3 regions of the Anaerobacillus sp. QJM3NY_32 genome follow, and region 1 is predicted to be linked to each of the others. Evidence: a T-box and tRNA genes for the amino acid it is inferred to sense, from the RefSeq annotation. Region 1 holds a T-box; the other regions hold tRNA genes.
The links. A T-box is a leader RNA that pairs with one kind of tRNA and senses whether it is charged. The one in region 1 lies ahead of AC0VYH_RS15600 (valine--tRNA ligase), so its partner is inferred to be a tRNA-Val.
Positions count from the first base shown of each region.

Region 2: it encodes a tRNA-Val, which carries the amino acid that the T-box ahead of AC0VYH_RS15600 (valine--tRNA ligase) is inferred to sense. The anticodon was not compared.
Region 3: it encodes a tRNA-Val, which carries the amino acid that the T-box ahead of AC0VYH_RS15600 (valine--tRNA ligase) is inferred to sense. The anticodon was not compared.

Region 1 is NZ_CM149684.1:2,959,645-2,965,893, forward strand. Features, by position in the region: gene AC0VYH_RS15590 (sensor domain-containing diguanylate cyclase) at 1-308, opposite strand, end outside; gene AC0VYH_RS15595 (bifunctional folylpolyglutamate synthase/dihydrofolate synthase) at 421-1,716, opposite strand; gene AC0VYH_RS15600 (valine--tRNA ligase) at 1,773-4,415, opposite strand; T-box leader at 4,530-4,754, opposite strand; gene AC0VYH_RS15605 (phosphotransferase) at 5,114-6,079, opposite strand; gene AC0VYH_RS15610 (hypothetical protein) at 6,079-6,249, opposite strand, start outside.
Region 2 is NZ_CM149684.1:2,043,914-2,050,162, forward strand. Features, by position in the region: gene trhO (oxygen-dependent tRNA uridine(34) hydroxylase TrhO) at 1-470, shown strand, start outside; gene AC0VYH_RS10915 (NRDE family protein) at 529-1,284, shown strand; gene AC0VYH_RS10920 (hypothetical protein) at 1,413-1,568, shown strand; tRNA gene AC0VYH_RS10925 (tRNA-Val) at 1,766-1,841, shown strand; tRNA gene AC0VYH_RS10930 (tRNA-Thr) at 1,871-1,946, shown strand; tRNA gene AC0VYH_RS10935 (tRNA-Leu) at 1,952-2,036, shown strand; tRNA gene AC0VYH_RS10940 (tRNA-Arg) at 2,045-2,121, shown strand; tRNA gene AC0VYH_RS10945 (tRNA-Ala) at 2,126-2,201, shown strand; tRNA gene AC0VYH_RS10950 (tRNA-Ser) at 2,221-2,313, shown strand; tRNA gene AC0VYH_RS10955 (tRNA-Gly) at 2,319-2,392, shown strand; tRNA gene AC0VYH_RS10960 (tRNA-Glu) at 2,400-2,474, shown strand; gene AC0VYH_RS10965 (transporter) at 2,600-2,926, shown strand; gene AC0VYH_RS10970 (YpjP family protein) at 3,253-3,894, shown strand; gene AC0VYH_RS10975 (hypothetical protein) at 3,948-4,175, shown strand; gene AC0VYH_RS10980 (YuzB family protein) at 4,368-4,604, opposite strand; gene trxB (thioredoxin-disulfide reductase) at 4,797-5,738, shown strand; gene AC0VYH_RS10990 (Hsp20/alpha crystallin family protein) at 5,773-6,216, opposite strand.
Region 3 is NZ_CM149684.1:98,483-104,731, reverse strand. Features, by position in the region: rRNA gene AC0VYH_RS00550 (23S ribosomal RNA) at 1-897, opposite strand, end outside; rRNA gene AC0VYH_RS00545 (16S ribosomal RNA) at 1,135-2,686, opposite strand; tRNA gene AC0VYH_RS00540 (tRNA-Ala) at 2,855-2,930, opposite strand; tRNA gene AC0VYH_RS00535 (tRNA-Pro) at 2,942-3,018, opposite strand; tRNA gene AC0VYH_RS00530 (tRNA-Arg) at 3,045-3,121, opposite strand; tRNA gene AC0VYH_RS00525 (tRNA-Gly) at 3,140-3,214, opposite strand; tRNA gene AC0VYH_RS00520 (tRNA-Leu) at 3,220-3,304, opposite strand; tRNA gene AC0VYH_RS00515 (tRNA-Lys) at 3,312-3,387, opposite strand; tRNA gene AC0VYH_RS00510 (tRNA-Thr) at 3,405-3,480, opposite strand; tRNA gene AC0VYH_RS00505 (tRNA-Val) at 3,514-3,589, opposite strand; rRNA gene rrf (5S ribosomal RNA) at 3,599-3,715, opposite strand; rRNA gene AC0VYH_RS00495 (23S ribosomal RNA) at 3,831-6,249, opposite strand, start outside.

The DNA.
Region 1 (6,249 bases):
TGACTATCTTTTTTTGTGACACGTAAGTTTAAAAGAAAAACGAGTATCGCTAACTGAGTTAAGATCATTTCGACAAATAGACCATACCTTAAGAACACAGCAAGCGAGATCCCCTGGATAAAAAAAAGGTCAGTCCCCTTTACATTAATTGGCATCATAGCAACAACAGCAAGAAGCACAAACAATGCAAGAACATCTGCCCAATTTCCTGATAATACAGGAGGAAAGAAATAGAACGTTGCAAAAATGAGTAGTGGCCAGAACAAAAGCCATACCAACCAAACTTTACGTTTCATTAATGCAGTCAATTGTTTCCCCCTCCATCTTCCAAACTCAGGAAGAATATTTTTCCATATTAATGTGGTTAAGTTCTATTTTAGCAAAAAATGGCGAAAAAGTCCTAGCTTTTTCTATAAAATTCTAATTTTTTAGAAAACGGCGAACTTCAGAGACAAAGTAAAGAGAGCCCGTTATCAGAAGCAGGTCATTTTCAATCATCTCATCCATCATCACCTGGATGGCTTTCCGCCAGTTTTCCTCATATCTCTTATTAGCAAAAGTCGCTTTATTCGACAACTCCTCACCTGATATAGCTCTTGGAAATTCAAAGGTAGTAAACGAAATAGTCTCAATTAGAGGATAAAGTGGTTTTAGCATCGATTCAATATCTTTATCACCAAGAGCACTAAAGATAACATGTATGCGTGTCTCAGGGTAATGCTGCTTAAGCGTGTTAGCAAGACTTTCGACACCTTCCGGATTGTGCGCACCGTCCACAACAATAGTCGGATTTGAACGAAGCTGTTCAAATCGACCTGGCCACGTTGCTCTCTCCAGTCCGCGCTGAATCATATCCTGTTCAATATGTAGACCATAGAAAACACGTAAATATTCAAGTGTCATAAGCGCTGCGCCTGCATTTTTTACCTGGTGCTCACCCTTCATCTGAATGTGTAGATCTTCTAGTTTACGGTAAGGTGATTGAAAAGAAAAACGCTCCCCTTCCTTATCACTCATTTGCTCCTTAACAGAAAACTCTTCATTCAATCGATAAATTTTCGTCTTTTTCGATTTGGTCGTTTCATGTAAAAGAGTGAGCACCTCTTCTTTTTCAGCAGTTGTCACAAGAGGAACCCCTGACTTAATGATCCCCGCTTTTTCATAAGCGATTTGCTTAATATCACTCCCAAGGATGTGCGTATGATCGTATCCGACATTTGTAATCACACTTACAAGCGGGTGAATAATATTGGTTGAATCAAATCGTCCGCCAAGACCAACTTCCATCAAAACAAGGTCTGGATAGGCAATTGTCCCAAAATATAAGAGAGCGATAACCGTAATCACTTCAAATTCAGTTGGTGACCCAAGCGGAGAGACAGCCGCCATCTCAACAAGAGGCTGAACACGATTGCATAGAGCAACTAAGTCTTCTTCATTAATCGGTTGTCCATTAATAGCGATTCGTTCGCTAAACGATTCAATATAAGGAGAAGTAAAGCTTCCTACTTCATATCCTGACTCTTCGAGCACCGTTCGCAAGTACGTAACGGTTGATCCTTTTCCGTTCGTTCCGCCAACGTGTACCGTTTTTAACCGTCTTTCTGGATGATCGAGCTGATCCAGCATCCATTCCATACGCTCTAAACCTGGTTTTATGCCATGATTTAATAAACTATGAATCCAACTCACCGCTTCGTCATATGAGTGAAACATGCGTCCCGCTCCTTCCTTAAAAGAAGACGAATCTCTAAAAGAGATTCGTCATTTTCTTATTTTTTTAGTTCGTTTATACGAGCTTCTACGTTGCTTCGTCTCTCAAGATAATCCTTTTCTTTCGCTCGTTCTTCTTCGACGACTTTCTCAGGAGCTTTGCTAATAAAGCGTTCATTAGCGAGCTTCTTCTGAACACGATCAACTTCAGAATCTAGCTTCTTCATTTCTCCTTTTAGACGCTCGATTTCTTCATCAATATTGATTAACCCTTCAAGCGGCAAGAATAATTCAGCTCCAGATACAACAGCCGTCATCGATTTTTCCGGTGCCTGAAGTTCCGCTGAAATAGTCAAGGTTTCTGGGTTACAGAAGCGTTCGATGTATTGACTATTTTGCTCAAGCTGTTTCTGAGTATCAGCTGATTTCGGCTTAATACGAAGTTCAATCGGCTTGCTTGGTGCCACATTCATTTCAGCTCGAATGTTACGTACTGAACGAATAACTTCCGTTAGAAGCGCCATATCAGCAGCAGCTTCTTGGAAGTGAAGTTCTTCGTTCTTTACTGGCCAGCTTGCAACGGTGATCGATTCACCTTCATGAGGAAGGTGTTGCCAGATTTCTTCAGTAAGATAAGGCATGAATGGATGCAGAAGACGCATCGTTTGATCAAGTACATAAGCTAGAACAGAACGAGTTGTTTTCTTAGCTACTTCGTCTTCACCATAGAGCGGTAGTTTAGCCATTTCAATATACCAATCACAGAAGTCATCCCAGATAAAGTTGTAAAGGTAGCGACCCACTTCACCAAACTCATAGTTATTAATCAGGCGCGTCACTTGTTCAATCGTATCGTTTAAGCGAGTTAAAATCCATTTATCAGCTGTCGATTTTTCACCTGTTAAATCAAGTTCTTCATACGTCATGCCATCCATATTCATTAAAGCAAAACGAGAAGCGTTCCAAATTTTATTAGCAAAGTTCCACGTAGACTCTACCTTTTCCCAATAGAAACGGAGATCCTGACCTGGTGATGAGCCAGTGGATAGGAAGAAACGAAGGGAATCAGCACCGTACTTCTCAATGACATCCATTGGATCGACACCGTTACCGAGCGATTTACTCATCTTACGTCCTTCAGAATCACGTACAAGTCCATGAATGAGGACGTCGTTAAACGGGCGCTGCTCTGTAAATTCAATACCCTGGAAGATCATACGAGCTACCCAGAAATAAATAATGTCATAACCCGTTACTAGAACGTTTGTTGGGTAGAAACGGTTAAAGTCTTCAGCGTCTTCGTTTGGCCATCCCATTGTAGAAAAAGGCCAAAGCGCTGAACTAAACCACGTATCTAGAACATCAACGTCTTGCTCCCAGTTCTCAATATCAGCTGGCTCTTCCAGTCCAACGTGGATCTCTCCAGTTTCTTTATGATGCCACGCCGGAATACGATGCCCCCACCAAAGCTGTCTTGAAATACACCAGTCACGAATGTTCTCAATCCAATTTAAATACGTTTTTTCAAAACGCTCAGGTACAAAGTTCACTTTGTCGTCTGACTTCTGAAGAGCAATCGCCTGCTCAGCAAGAGGCCCCATTTTAACAAACCACTGTGTTGAAAGATAAGGTTCGACAACAGCACCGCTTCGCTCAGAATGACCTACGGAATGAACGTGCTCTTCAATGTTGAATAAGATTCCTTTATCCTGTAAATCTTTCACAAGTTTCTTACGGCATTCAAATCGGTCCATGCCCTTGTACTCTCCGGCATTCTCATTCATTGACCCATCTTCATTCATTACGAGAATGCGCTCAAGGTTATGACGGTTACCAATTTCGAAGTCATTCGGATCGTGAGCTGGAGTGATTTTCACAGCGCCTGAACCAAATTCCATATCAACGTAATCATCCGCAACAATTTCAATTTCACAACCTACAATTGGCAAAATCGCTTTCTTGCCAACTAGGTGCTTGTAGCGCTCATCTTTTGGATGAACCGCAATACCTGAGTCACCTAGCATTGTTTCAGGACGCGTTGTTGCAATTTCGATATGTCCTGAGCCATCTGCAAGAGGATAGCGCATATGATAGAAGTGACCAGTTACTTCCTGGTGAATAACTTCAATATCTGAAAGGGCCGTTTTTGTTTGTGGGTCCCAGTTGATAATATATTCACCGCGATAAATTAAGCCCTTCTCATATAGCTTCACAAATACTTCACGTACTGCATCAGAAAGACCGTTATCAAGTGTAAAACGCTCTCTTGAATAATCTAGAGAAAGACCAAGCTTCGCCCACTGGCTACGAATAAAATCCGCATACTCTTCTTTCCATTCCCACGACTTCTCTAGGAACTTCTCTCGGCCAAGGTCATAGCGCGAGGTACCTTCTTCGCGGAGCTTCCCTTCAACTTTTGCCTGTGTCGCAATCCCAGCATGGTCCATTCCTGGAAGCCAGAGAACATCATATCCCTGCATACGCTTTACACGCGATAGAATATCTTGAAGCGTTGTATCCCAAGCATGCCCGAGGTGTAGTTTACCTGTAACGTTCGGCGGGGGGATTACAATTGTATAAGGTTCTTTATCTTTATCACCTGTTGCCTCAAAAAATTTGCCATCTACCCAATACGGGTACCATTTCTGCTCTGTTGCCTTCGGGTCGTACTTCGTCGGCATCGTTAGCTCTTTATTCGCCATTGTCACTCTTCCTTTCCATTCAATAAGTCTCAGGACATTTCTTCGGCTTTCCTTGTTCTCTTTCCACGAAGGTGTAAGCTTTTTAGACAACAAAAAAACTTCCTCCATCCTTAGGAAAAGGACGAAAGAAGTATTTTCGCGGTACCACCTTTATTTACAGCTAAATAAACGTTAGCTGTACGCTTCATTCGAATAACGGGATTACCGGATTCTCCTACTACTCGTTCAGAGAAACAGCTCAAGGGCGACTTCGAATGCTACGATCCTGAGAAATCTTTCAGCAAATGACTTCTCTCTCTGAAGGGTTCACATTCTACTACTCCCTATCTTTGCCTGTCGACTATTTGTATCACTAAGTTTACCTTTTTGATTCGAGATCGTCAAGATCATAAGAGCCCTTTTTCTTAGCTTAGCCAGTTCGCTCCCGCCTTAATCACCCAATTCCAACTTCCCACATAGTCTATTTGTAACAATAACTGAAAACAAAGGGGAATACCTGATATGAAAAAACGGTTTGGTGGAATGAATCGCTTTCAGATCCCACCCTCGTTATATAAGTTCAGAGATATTTGCGCTCAGTTCGTACCTCCGTTTATTGTGTTTCAAACGATCCGAACAATCCTTTTTCCAACATCTATAGATGTACTCATATTAATAATCCTTGTTGCCTTAGAAGTGTGCTTTTACTTTGAATGGATCTAGAAGCTTTCTAGAACGTTATTTATCCCATTCATCACTTCTATTTTTTTCGTAAATAGGCGGACATGCTTAATATGTGGCCATTGTTGTCGGTTTTCATTAAATAATGACACGCTATTAAAAACCGACTCTGGAAAATATAAATAGCTTGCAAGAAGCTCCTTTTCCTCATCATTAAGAGAAAATTGGGCTTCATATCTGGCAATATGAGCAGTTGTGGCAGCAGGGTTGAATTGAAAAGGTTGAATAGATGAGCGAATAAAATAAGCAACATCCCTTATAGGAGTATCGCTAACTGACTTTTCGAAATTAATGAAATACCCTCTCCCCCCGCTTGATACATAATGAGAAGGAGAGCATTTTCCGTGACAGAGAACACTTCGATACCGTTTTGTTTCCAGAATTTGCTCATACCAGTCATCTAATCTTCTTTTCGCGAGCTCACAATACCTCATCAGCATGTGAAAATGTGATACAAAGGTAAGCTCAAATGGCGAAAGATAAATGCGTTTTTCAATTTGACTTACGTATTTCTCCATTTCAAATTGTCTACTTTCTCTTAATAAAACCATTTTCTGATACGACTGTTTGATCACTTCTTCAGAAAAAGCTTGCTCTTTAGCAGTATAGCCATGTAATTCAGCTAGGTTATGAACGAGAAGCTCATCTTTCTGAGCAGGACTTGTTTCCCTTTCATCTACCCATGGCGTTAAATAAACGATGTTGTTCCCTTGATAAACGAAGGAATCCCCATACTTTGTTCGAACAAGCGGTACATAACCTTCGAATTTCAGCTGTTTAAACCGCTCCTCTAGATAAAGCATACGATCCATCTGTTCTTTACTAAGCTTCGTTTTTTTTAAAGCAAACGCGCCTCTCTCTGTTTCGATCTTTGTGATTTTCCCCATTTGTACAACCCGTTCAGGATATAAATCATATTGAAATAAGAGTGCTGGATCGCTCATTAGAAGGTAACCCTCCTATCTGAAAGGGAGAGCTCAAGTTCCCTTAACATATCTCTATTTGCTTCCCACTTATCAATAAACTCTTTCATGACCTGATCAGGGTCATTCATATTCGATTGCAATGCCTGAATACACTCCTGCCACTCCCATGGAGCAAAAATAGCCTGAAT
Region 2 (6,249 bases), 920 kb from region 1:
TTGGTCATTTTCGCAATGCAATTCGTCCTGATATAAAGGCTTTTCGTGATCTTCCAGACTGGATTGAACAAAATCTTTCGGACCAAAAAGATAAGAAAGTACTAACTTATTGTACAGGTGGAATTCGCTGTGAGAAATTTTCTGGTTACTTAATGAAAAAAGGTTTTTCCGACGTTTCACAGCTTCATGGAGGAATTGTAACGTATGGTAAAGACCCGGAGGTACAGGGGAAATATTTTGATGGCAAGTGCTTTGTATTTGATGATCGTCTTGCTGTTAATGTAAACCGTACCGATGAAGATACAGTTGTAGGGAAATGCTATCATTGTGAGGAGCCAGCAGATACTTATATCAATTGTGCTAATGTACAGTGTGACAAGCTTCACATCGTCTGTGATTCTTGCAAAGAGGAGTATAACCATTATTGTTCTTCTGCATGTGAAGAAGAAGTTCGTATGATCCAATCGTAACGCAGCGGCTAACGCTGCGTTTTTTCTTACAGTGAAACGAGAGAGGAGGCGCGTTAAGATGTGCTTAATTGCTGTAGCTCAAAATGTTCATCCTACATACCCATTTATACTCGTAGCCAACCGAGATGAATTCTACGAGCGTCCAACAAAACCTGCGAACTATTGGGAAGATGTACCAGAACTACTTGCGGGGCGTGATTTAAAGGCTATGGGAACATGGCTAGGGGTTACAACAAACGGAAGAATTGCAGCCCTTACGAATTATCGAGAAGCGAATGAGCAGCCTAAAAGTCTATCAAGGGGTGATCTAACGGCCGATTACTTACGTGATCATCAATCCCCATTATCATACCTAGAAATGGTTCGACAAAAGAAAGATCAGTACAATGGATTTAATTTAATCATAGGAGATTTTAAGAGCCTTTATTATTATTCAAACCGGCAGGATCAAATTTCAAAACTAGAGAACGGTGTTCACGCTGTAAGTAATCACTTACTGAATACGAGCTGGCCAAAGGTTGAGCAGCTTAAAGAAGAATTGAAACACTATTTAAGTGCAGAAAAGAACCTCGATCAAAATCGTCTTTTTGAAATGCTTTCTCATGCTGAGCCTGCACCTGATTATTTATTACCACAGACAGGCGTGCCGATTGAATGGGAAAGGATGCTTTCACCCGTTTTTATTAAGTCGGATCATTACGGAACGAGGGCGCAAACTGTTATTATGGTTTCACAAAATGGAGAAGTTACTTTTGTTGAGAGGTCAGGAGAAGATCAGGAAAATTATTACCAATTTAATCTGGATGAAGCATAATTGCGCTCTAAGTGAATAAATTATGTGTTACCTGTAACTTTTGCCGATAGATCGATGGTGAAAAAGATTCGGGTTTAACAACAGAAAAATAGGGTATTGAGAATTATTACTTATGAGGAGGGGTTTTTTTGAAAAGAAAGCGTCACTATGTTGAAGATCAGCTTTTGCGGGAATCAACCGACATGAAAGAGTACCGAAAATATGATTCTGAAATGGTGACTAAAAAAAGACCAATACTCCGCCAAAATAAAAAGAAAAAACCACTTATTCAAACGCCAGTATAAGCAGGGGAGAGCGCTCCCTGCTTTTTTTCTATGTCAAAAATGGAGTGCTTAACTATGGGGAATAATTTTTTTGTGAAAAAGGGTTGTGTTTTTTTGGGGTCGGTGATAAGATAGGTCTTGTCCTTGAAAAAACACATTAAAAAAAGTGTTGACGAGGCAAAAGAAGTTATTGTATAATAATGAAGTCGCTGTTTAATGGAGGATTAGCTCAGCTGGGAGAGCATCTGCCTTACAAGCAGAGGGTCGGCGGTTCGAGCCCGTCATCCTCCACCATTTATTTTTGATGACTTTCATTAAATTATGCCGGCCTAGCTCAATTGGTAGAGCAACTGACTTGTAATCAGTAGGTTGGGGGTTCAAGTCCTCTGGCCGGCACCACACATGCGGGTGTGGCGGAATTGGCAGACGCGCTAGACTTAGGATCTAGTGTCTTACGACGTGGGGGTTCAAGTCCCTTCACCCGCACCATAGAATATGCGCCCGTAGCTCAATTGGATAGAGCGTCTGACTACGGATCAGAAGGTTAGGGATTCGACTTCTCTCGGGCGCACCATATTGGGGCCTTAGCTCAGCTGGGAGAGCGCCTGCCTTGCACGCAGGAGGTCAGCGGTTCGATCCCGCTAGGCTCCACCATATATATTTTCATGTTTTTGGAGGAATACCCAAGTCTGGCTGAAGGGATCGGTCTTGAAAACCGACAGGGGCTTAGTCGCCCGCGGGGGTTCGAATCCCTCTTCCTCCTCCATCTTTGCGGGTGTAGTTTAGTGGTAAAACCTCAGCCTTCCAAGCTGATGTCGTGGGTTCGATCCCCATCACCCGCTCCATTTTTTTGGCCCGTTGGTCAAGCGGTTAAGACACCGCCCTTTCACGGCGGTATCACGGGTTCGATTCCCGTACGGGTCACCAACTAAATTTCCATAGACTTTTTGACTCAAGCATACTCAAAGAGATGCTTTTTTTGTTGTTTTCAATTCGGTACGTCTCATCAGAATACAGCATACAGTGACTGTATAAGAGAGGGGATGGACCGAATGTATTATGAAGAACATGAGCACATTGCTTATCATTATGACAACACAGATGCCTACCGTCAGCAACCCGTAGCTCCAACATCGAGCCCACCAGCATCACCGCCTCCTAGACCACAGTCAGCACAAGCTGGAACATTTGCTGTAGATCCGGGATCCATTAGAAGGTGTATGTATCGGTTTACTTATATTTGGATGAGAGGCGGCAATTCATTTTGGTTTTGGCCAGTTTATGTAGGGCGTACTTCTGTTTCAGGGTTTCGCTGGACCGGTAGAAGGTGGGTGTATACAGGCATAAGTTTGAGAAGAATTGATATGTTTACTTGTTAATAGATGGAGCGCTTACATGAAGCGCTCTTTTTTAAAGGCTCTTTCGTAGACATTGTTGCTATAGTGGGTGAATTTTCGCTCAGGGATGCTCGTTTTTCGCGGGGCAGGCGGTTAGCATCCTTCCGCTCCAATCAGCTAAGTTTAGTGTTTAATTCAACAATTGTTTCGAAAGCAACAATCTTTTAAAAAAGAGCCTTTTTGAATGAAAAGCTTCGTTACCATAGCCAAATGAAAATTAATGAAAAATCGTCTAAACTTCTGGCTTTTTTGAGAAGATCATGCGAGAATAATACTAACTATTGATCTTCGAAAGTCAGGTGCACATAATGAAATTCCCTCTTTGGATGAGAAAGTTATTTGTAGCATTTGTTGCTGTTATTACACTTGGAACTGTGGTTCCTACTGGATATCTAGCAGATGACAAAACAGAGTCATCAGAAAATTATCAAGAAGAAAACCATCTTCTTATTGAGCCGAGGGACGAGCCTGATAAGGCGATAGAGCCTCTTGTTGATCAGTATGATTGGCCCATCATAGCTCAGGACGCTTCTTCTTCTGAACTCCTGACGCATTTTGTAAGCTATGCAAGCAATCAATCCGAGCAACTCGGGCTAACAAAATTCGGTGAAACGATCTCAACTCGAGTCGGTAACGAGTATCGAGATGCAATTGTACCTAAAATGACAGAAGCGATCGCTACCTCAGTGCAAAATCTGGATGAGGATACATTAAGGTCACTTCGTTTGACGGACAACCCTTCTGGTGGATACGGAGAACGTATTCTTCATGTATATAATGAACAGAGTGGGGAAGACTTATTGCGTTTTCATGTGAGAAGAGATCATCCCCCACAAGATGGCTATTGGTTTAATTTTCATTACCATGCAGCGAATGATGATTTTGAAGAACATTATGAAGTAGGTAAGATTTATTGGGATAAAAACACTCCGCCTAAGTGGCTCTCGTAAGAGAGGTGCGCGGGGTGTTTTTGGTTGGAGATTAAGGGAGGATCACAACATAGATGGAACTTGTACAATGTATTAGAGATGTTTTCGAAGAAGAGCCTTTAACCGGCTCAGAAAGTGTATTGAATCGTAAATTATTTAAGGAAGGTCATTTCTATCCAGTTTATAAAGATGAGCATCATAGCTGGATTACGCTTGATGATGAAGGAGAGCAGCATATTATTGCTACCGGCACCTCACTCAATGAAGACTTCTGGTTTACTTTTCGGTTTCGCATAGCATAATAAAAAGCCGCATAAAGCGGCTTTTACTTTTTTTTAGGGCGCGCATTTTGCGGGCCTCTTTTTTTATTCATAAGAAGAGCGTCTTCGCCTTCTTTTTCACCTTGCACACCGGCTTTCGGATCATACGCGTTTCGATTTTTCATGTAAGCTCCTCCTCTAATTGGATTCACTTATTAGTATGTCCAAATTCGGTTAAAACATCGGATTTTCTTCGATGAACTGGTAGACGTTATCAACTAGCTCATCGGGCGTTTCGGCAGTAACGCGCTCGCCGTTAACGAGACAGTAAATATCCTGGCTACAAAGTGTGCAGTGACCAAGACAAGAATATTCGAGCACATCAAGATCTGTATCTTTTTCTAGTTTTTCCATTGCTTTATGTGAACCGCTCGAAAGATTGCTCATGCAGAATTCAACTATTGGATTCATCTTTTATTCACCTCGGGTTTTCCTTACTATTACAAGACTGTTTCTATTCTATCAAGAAGGTGTGAAAATGAACAACCATTTGCATAAGATCAAGAAACAAATTGATGGATACCCATATAATTTGTAAGAGAAGGGTTTATTTCTATATAATTAGGAAAAATAACATAATGAAGTCGATAGAGGAGGGTCATTATGCATAAAGCAGTTATTGTAGGAACAGGACCAGCGGGTTTAACAGCAGCCATTTATCTTGCGAGGGCTAATATGGAGCCGCTCGTCATTGAGGGACCGGAACCTGGTGGTCAGCTTACGTTAACAACAGATGTTGAGAACTTTCCCGGTTTTCCAGATGGCGTTCTCGGTCCAGAATTGATGGAAAATATGAAGAAGCAGGCGCTTAGGTTCGGCGCTACAATTGAGCGAGGATGGGTGAAGGATATTGATTTTAATGAGCGTCCCTTTAAATTAAAAACAGATACTCTCGGGGATATTATGGCGGAGTCTGTTTTGATTTCGACTGGTGCTTCAGCAAAGCTTCTAGGTATACCAGGAGAATCAGAGAATATGGGTCGAGGTGTGAGTACATGTGCAACGTGTGACGGCTTTTTCTTCCGTGGTAAAAAAATCGTTGTGATTGGTGGAGGAGACTCAGCTATGGAAGAAGCGACTTTCTTAACGAAATTCGCTTCAGAAGTTACTGTTCTTCACAGGAGGAAAGAACTTCGCGCATCAAAAATTATGCAGGAGCGTGCTCGCTCTAATGATAAAATTAGCTGGAAGCTGAATGCTTCCCCGCTAGAGGTTGTAGCAGAAAACAATAAAGTGAGCGGTATTAAAGTAAAGAATAGTGATACGGGAGAAGAGGAGTTCGTTAAGACAGATGGCATATTTGTTGCGATTGGCCATCGTCCAAACACTGATTTTCTCGCGGGTAAAATTAATATGGATGATAAAGGTTACGTTCAAGTAGAACCAGGAACGACAAAAACGAATGTCCCTGGTGTATTTGCATGTGGAGATGTACAGGATTTCACTTACCGTCAAGCGATCACAGCAGCAGGCACAGGGTGTATGGCGGCTATGGATTGTGAGCGGTTCCTTGAAGGAAACGCCTTTATAGACTGGAGTATGTAAGAAGAAAAAGCGCAGGCCTTGGCCCTGCGCTTTTTTAGTCGATGTTAATATAATTCGAATCGGTACGTATGCGATCAGATTTGGGTATTTTAATTTCTAGAACACCATTTTCGTATTTTCCTTTCACATTTTTCATGGAAAAGTGAAAGGGAAGCTTAATGGTGCGACTAGTACTTGAATAGGACCGTTCTTGTTTGTAATATTTTTGTTTATCGTTTCGTGACTCATGAAATTCTTTAGATTCAATGGAAATCCGAAGACCATCTCCAAGTGGTTCCACTTTAATTTGCTCCTTTGTGATACCAGGTAACTCTGCTTCAACAATAAATGCATCCTCCGTTTCATAAAGATCAACCCGAAACGACTGAGCTGGTAGAAGATTCGCAAATGGCTCTTTAAAGAAATCATCAAAGGTGTTCATCCAATTTTGAATAGCAGGGTCTTGAAACAGTTTGGGCAATTTATCGCCTTTCGCCATGGTTATTTCATCCTTTCCAACATTTCTGTTATA
Region 3 (6,249 bases), 1.5 Mb from region 1:
AGATTCTTGCCGCGAGGCTAGCCCTAAAGCTATTTCGGAGAGAACCAGCTATCTCCAGGTTCGATTGGCATTTCACCGCTACCCACACCTCATCCCCGCATTTTTCAACATGCGTGGGTTCGGGCCTCCATTCAGTGTTACCTGAACTTCACCCTGGACATGGGTAGATCACCTGGTTTCGGGTCTACGACCACGTACTATTTCGCCCTATTCAGACTCGCTTTCGCTGCGGCTCCGCCTTCTCAGCTTAACCTTGCACGGGATCGTAACTCGCCGGTTCATTCTACAAAAGGCACGCTGTCACCCATTAACGGGCTCCAACTAGTTGTAGGCACACGGTTTCAGGTTCTTTTTCACTCCCCTTCCGGGGTGCTTTTCACCTTTCCCTCACGGTACTGGTTCACTATCGGTCACTAGAGAGTATTTAGCCTTGGGAGATGGTCCTCCCGGATTCCGACGGGGTTTCACGTGTCCCGCCGTACTCAGGATCCGTCTCGGAGGGCATCGGATTTTGACTACAGGATTGTTACCTTCTCTGATGGACCTTTCCAGGTCGCTTCGTCTATCCGTGCCTTTGTAACTCCAAAGAGACGTCCTACAACCCCAGAGGGCAAGCCCTCTGGTTTGGGCTGATTCCGTTTCGCTCGCCGCTACTCAGGAAATCGCGTTTGCTTTCTCTTCCTCCGGGTAATGAGATGTTTCAGTTCCCCGGGTCTGCCTTCCATTCCCTATGTATTCAGAAATGGATACCATCCTATTAAAGATGGTGGGTTCCCCCATTCGGAAATCTCCGGATCAAAGCGTACTTACAGCTCCCCGAAGCATATCGGTGTTCGTCCCGTCCTTCTTAGGCTTCTAGTGCCAAGGCATCCACCGTGCGCCCTTAGTAGCTTAACCTTCGATTTGTTAGGCATTGCTGCCATAACGCATCAGTTATTACTAAGTTATTGCATAAAAAATAATTATTGGATGTCGTTGTTTGTGCTATCTAGTTTTCAAGGAACAAGGCTACTGTTTGAATCCGCCTAAGCTTCATCACTTCACCTGGTTTGAAAGAATAAATCATTCTTTCAAAACTAAACGAAACGCTCATGCAAGGTTGGTAACGTAAGTTACCTTCGTAATTCTCCATAGAAAGGAGGTGATCCAGCCGCACCTTCCGATACGGCTACCTTGTTACGACTTCACCCCAATCATTTGTCCCACCTTCGGCGGCTGGCTCCATAAAGGTTACCCCACCGACTTCGGGTGTTACAAACTCTCGTGGTGTGACGGGCGGTGTGTACAAGGCCCGGGAACGTATTCACCGCGGCATGCTGATCCGCGATTACTAGCAATTCCGGCTTCATGCAGGCGAGTTGCAGCCTGCAATCCGAACTGAGAACGGCTTTATGGGATTCGCTTCACCTCGCGGTGTTGCTGCCCTTTGTACCGTCCATTGTAGCACGTGTGTAGCCCAGGTCATAAGGGGCATGATGATTTGACGTCATCCCCACCTTCCTCCGGTTTGTCACCGGCAGTCACCTTAGAGTGCCCAACTAAATGCTGGCAACTAAGATCAAGGGTTGCGCTCGTTGCGGGACTTAACCCAACATCTCACGACACGAGCTGACGACAACCATGCACCACCTGTCACTCTGTCCCCCGAAGGGGAACGTCCTGTCTCCAGGATTGTCAGAGGATGTCAAGACCTGGTAAGGTTCTTCGCGTTGCTTCGAATTAAACCACATGCTCCACTGCTTGTGCGGGCCCCCGTCAATTCCTTTGAGTTTCAACCTTGCGGTCGTACTCCCCAGGCGGAGTGCTTAATGTGTTAACTTCAGCACTGAGGGTGGAACCCCCCAACACCTAGCACTCATCGTTTACGGCGTGGACTACCAGGGTATCTAATCCTGTTTGCTCCCCACGCTTTCGCGCCTCAGCGTCAGTTACAGACCAGAGAGCCGCCTTCGCCACTGGTGTTCCTCCACATATCTACGCATTTCACCGCTACACGTGGAATTCCACTCTCCTCTTCTGCACTCAAGTCCTCCAGTTTCCAATGACCCTCCACGGTTGAGCCGTGGGCTTTCACATCAGACTTAAAAGACCGCCTGCGCGCGCTTTACGCCCAATAATTCCGGACAACGCTTGCCACCTACGTATTACCGCGGCTGCTGGCACGTAGTTAGCCGTGGCTTTCTGGTTAGGTACCGTCAAGGTACCGCCCTATTCGAACGGTACTTGTTCTTCCCTAACAACAGAGCTTTACGACCCGAAGGCCTTCGTCACTCACGCGGCGTTGCTCCGTCAGACTTTCGTCCATTGCGGAAGATTCCCTACTGCTGCCTCCCGTAGGAGTCTGGGCCGTGTCTCAGTCCCAGTGTGGCCGATCACCCTCTCAGGTCGGCTACGCATCGTCGCCTTGGTAAGCCATTACCTTACCAACTAGCTAATGCGCCGCGGGCCCATCCTGCAGTGTTAGCTCGAAAGCCAACTTTCAACATTGCACCATGCGGTGCGATGTATTACCCGGTATTAGCTCCGGTTTCCCGGAGTTATCCCAGTCTGCAGGGCAGGTTGCCCACGTGTTACTCACCCGTCCGCCGCTAAGATCAGGGAGCAAGCTCCCATCTCTTCGCTCGACTTGCATGTATTAGGCACGCCGCCAGCGTTCGTCCTGAGCCAGGATCAAACTCTCCGATAGAAAGCTTAATCTAGCTTTAAAACAATGTTTTGTTTCCGTAGAAACAACTACTTACATGGCGTTTCGTTCAGTTTTCAAAGATCAATTTTTCTTTCAATGTCGTTTTCAGCGACCAAACCATCATATCATGATTCATTTGTCAGTGTCAACAACTTTTTTAAAATTAATTGGTGGAGCCTAGCGGGATCGAACCGCTGACCTCCTGCGTGCAAGGCAGGCGCTCTCCCAGCTGAGCTAAGGCCCCGTTGGTATGAATGGTCGGGAAGACAGGATTTGAACCTGCGACCCCTTGGTCCCAAACCAAGTGCTCTACCAAGCTGAGCTACTTCCCGTAAAAAGAAGAAAACCAACAAAATAATGGTGCGCCCGAGAGAAGTCGAATCCCTAACCTTCTGATCCGTAGTCAGACGCTCTATCCAATTGAGCTACGGGCGCAAAATCTAATTTAGTTAATGGAGCGGAAGACGGGATTCGAACCCGCGACCCCCACCTTGGCAAGGTGATGTTCTACCACTGAACTACTTCCGCGCAATTGGTGCGGGTGAAGGGACTTGAACCCCCACGTCGTAAGACACTAGATCCTAAGTCTAGCGCGTCTGCCAATTCCGCCACACCCGCAAATGCATGGTGAGCCATGAAGGACTCGAACCTTCGACCCTCTGATTAAAAGTCAGATGCTCTACCAACTGAGCTAATGGCTCTTTTCGATAAGAAAAGCTGGTGCCGGCCAGAGGACTTGAACCCCCAACCTACTGATTACAAGTCAGTTGCTCTACCAATTGAGCTAGACCGGCGATATATGTACCCTTTCGGGTTATAAGAAAATATGGTGGAGGATGACGGGCTCGAACCGCCGACCCTCTGCTTGTAAGGCAGATGCTCTCCCAGCTGAGCTAATCCTCCACTATATAAGCCTAGCGACGTCCTACTCTTGCAGGGGGAGATCCCCCAACTACCATCGGCGCTGAAGAGCTTAACTTCCGTGTTCGGCATGGGAACGGGTGTGACCTCTTCGCCATCATCACTAGACTAACAGGATGTTAGCCGTTCGGTGTTCACCACAGGACGTGGTGGCACTTAATCGAACTTCCTTATTTCAGGTGTTCCCTGAAAACTAGATAGCACGCACAACTTTCCAATATTTTAGGTTAAGCCCTCGATCGATTAGTATTCGTCAGCTCCACGTGTTGCCACGCTTCCACCCCGAACCTATCTACCTCATCATCTCTAAGGGATCTTACCAGCTTCATGCTGTGGGAAATCTCATCTCGAGGGGGGCTTCATGCTTAGATGCTTTCAGCACTTATCCCTTCCACACGTAGCTACCCAGCTATGCTCCTGGCGGAACAACTGGTACACCAGCGGTGTGTCCATCCCGGTCCTCTCGTACTAAGGACAGCTCCTCTCAAATTTCCTGCGCCCGCGACGGATAGGGACCGAACTGTCTCACGACGTTCTGAACCCAGCTCGCGTACCGCTTTAATGGGCGAACAGCCCAACCCTTGGGACCTACTTCAGCCCCAGGATGCGATGAGCCGACATCGAGGTGCCAAACCTCCCCGTCGATGTGGACTCTTGGGGGAGATAAGCCTGTTATCCCCAGGGTAGCTTTTATCCGTTGAGCGATGGCCCTTCCATGCGGAACCACCGGATCACTAAGCCCGACTTTCGTCCCTGCTCGACTTGTAGGTCTCGCAGTCAAGCTCCCTTGTGCCTTTACACTCTGCGAATGATTTCCAACCATTCTGAGGGAACCTTTGGGCGCCTCCGTTACACTTTAGGAGGCGACCGCCCCAGTCAAACTGCCCACCTGACACTGTCTCCGCACCGGATCACGGTGCTGGGTTAGAATGTCAGTACAGCCAGGGTAGTATCCCACCGACGCCTCCATCGAACCTGGCGGTCCGACTTCTATGGCTCCTACCTATCCTGTACAAGCTGTACCAAAATCCAATATCAGGCTACAGTAAAGCTCCATGGGGTCTTTCCGTCCTGTCGCGGGTAACCTGCATCTTCACAGGTACTATAATTTCACCGGGTCTCTCGTTGAGACAGTATCCAAGTCGTTGCACCTTTCGTGCGGGTCGGAACTTACCCGACAAGGAATTTCGCTACCTTAGGACCGTTATAGTTACGGCCGCCGTTTACTGGGGCTTCGATTCAGAGCTTCTCCCGTAAGGGATAACCCCTCCTCTTAACCTTCCAGCACCGGGCAGGTGTCAGCCCCTATACTTCGCCTTACGGCTTTGCAGAGACCTGTGTTTTTGCTAAACAGTCGCTTGGATCTTTTCACTGCGGCTCCCCTGGGCTATAAACCCGAGGAAGCACCCCTTCTCCCGAAGTTACGGGGTCATTTTGCCGAGTTCCTTAACGAGAGTTCTCCCGATCGTCTTAGGATTCTCTCCTCGCCTACCTGTGTCGGTTTGCGGTACGGGCACCTTTTTCCTCACTAGAGGCTTTTCTTGGCAGCGTAGAATCAAGGACTTCGGTACTAAATTTCCCTCGCCATCACGACTCAGCCTTCACGGTGAACGGATTTGCCTATTCACCAGCCTAATCGCTTGGACGCGCATTTCCAGCAGCGCGCTCTCCCTATCTTTCTGCGTCCCCCCGTCGTTCAAACGGAAAGGAGGTGGTACAGGAATATCAACCTGTTATCCATCGCCTACGCCTTTCGGCCTCGGCTTAGGTCCCGACTAACCCTGAGCGGACGAGCCTTCCTCAGGAAACCTTGGGCTTTCGACGGACAAGATTCTCACTTGTCTTTCGCTACTCATACCGGCATTCTCACTTCTAAGCGCTCCACCAGTCCTTTCGGTCTGACTTCACAGCCCTTAGAACGCTCTCCTACCATTGTCGTAAGACAATCCACAGCTTCGGTGATACGTTTAGCCCCGGTACATTTTCGGCGCAGCGTCACTCGACCAGTGAGCTATTACGCACTCTTTAAATGATGGCTGCTTCTAAGCCAACATCCTGGTTGTCTAAGCAACGCCACATCCTTTTCCACTTAACGTATACTTTGGGACCTTAGCTGGTGGTCTGGGCTGTTTCCCTCTCGACTACGGATCTTATCACTCGCAGTCTGACTCCCGCGGATAAATCGTTGGCATTCGGAGTTTGACTGGATTCGGTAATCCGGTAAGGACCCCTAGTCCAATCAGTGCTCTACCTCCAAGATTCTTGCCGCGAGGCTAGCCCTAAAGCTATTTCGGAGAGAACCAGCTATCTCCAGGTTCGATTGGCATTTCACCGCTACCCACACCTCATCCCCGCATTTTTCAACATGCGTGGGTTCGGGCCTCCATTCAGTGTTACCTGAACTTCACCCTGGACATGGGTAGATCACCTGGTTTCGGGTCTACGACCACGTACTATTTCGCCCTATTCAGACTCGCTTTCGCTGCGGCTCCGCCTTCTCAGCTTAACCTTGCACGGGATCGTAACTCGCCGGTTCATTCTACAAAAGGCACGCTGTCACCCATTAACGGGCTCCAACTAGTTGTAGGCACACGGTTTCAGGTTCTTTTTCACTCCCCTTCCGGGGTGCTTTTCACCTTTCC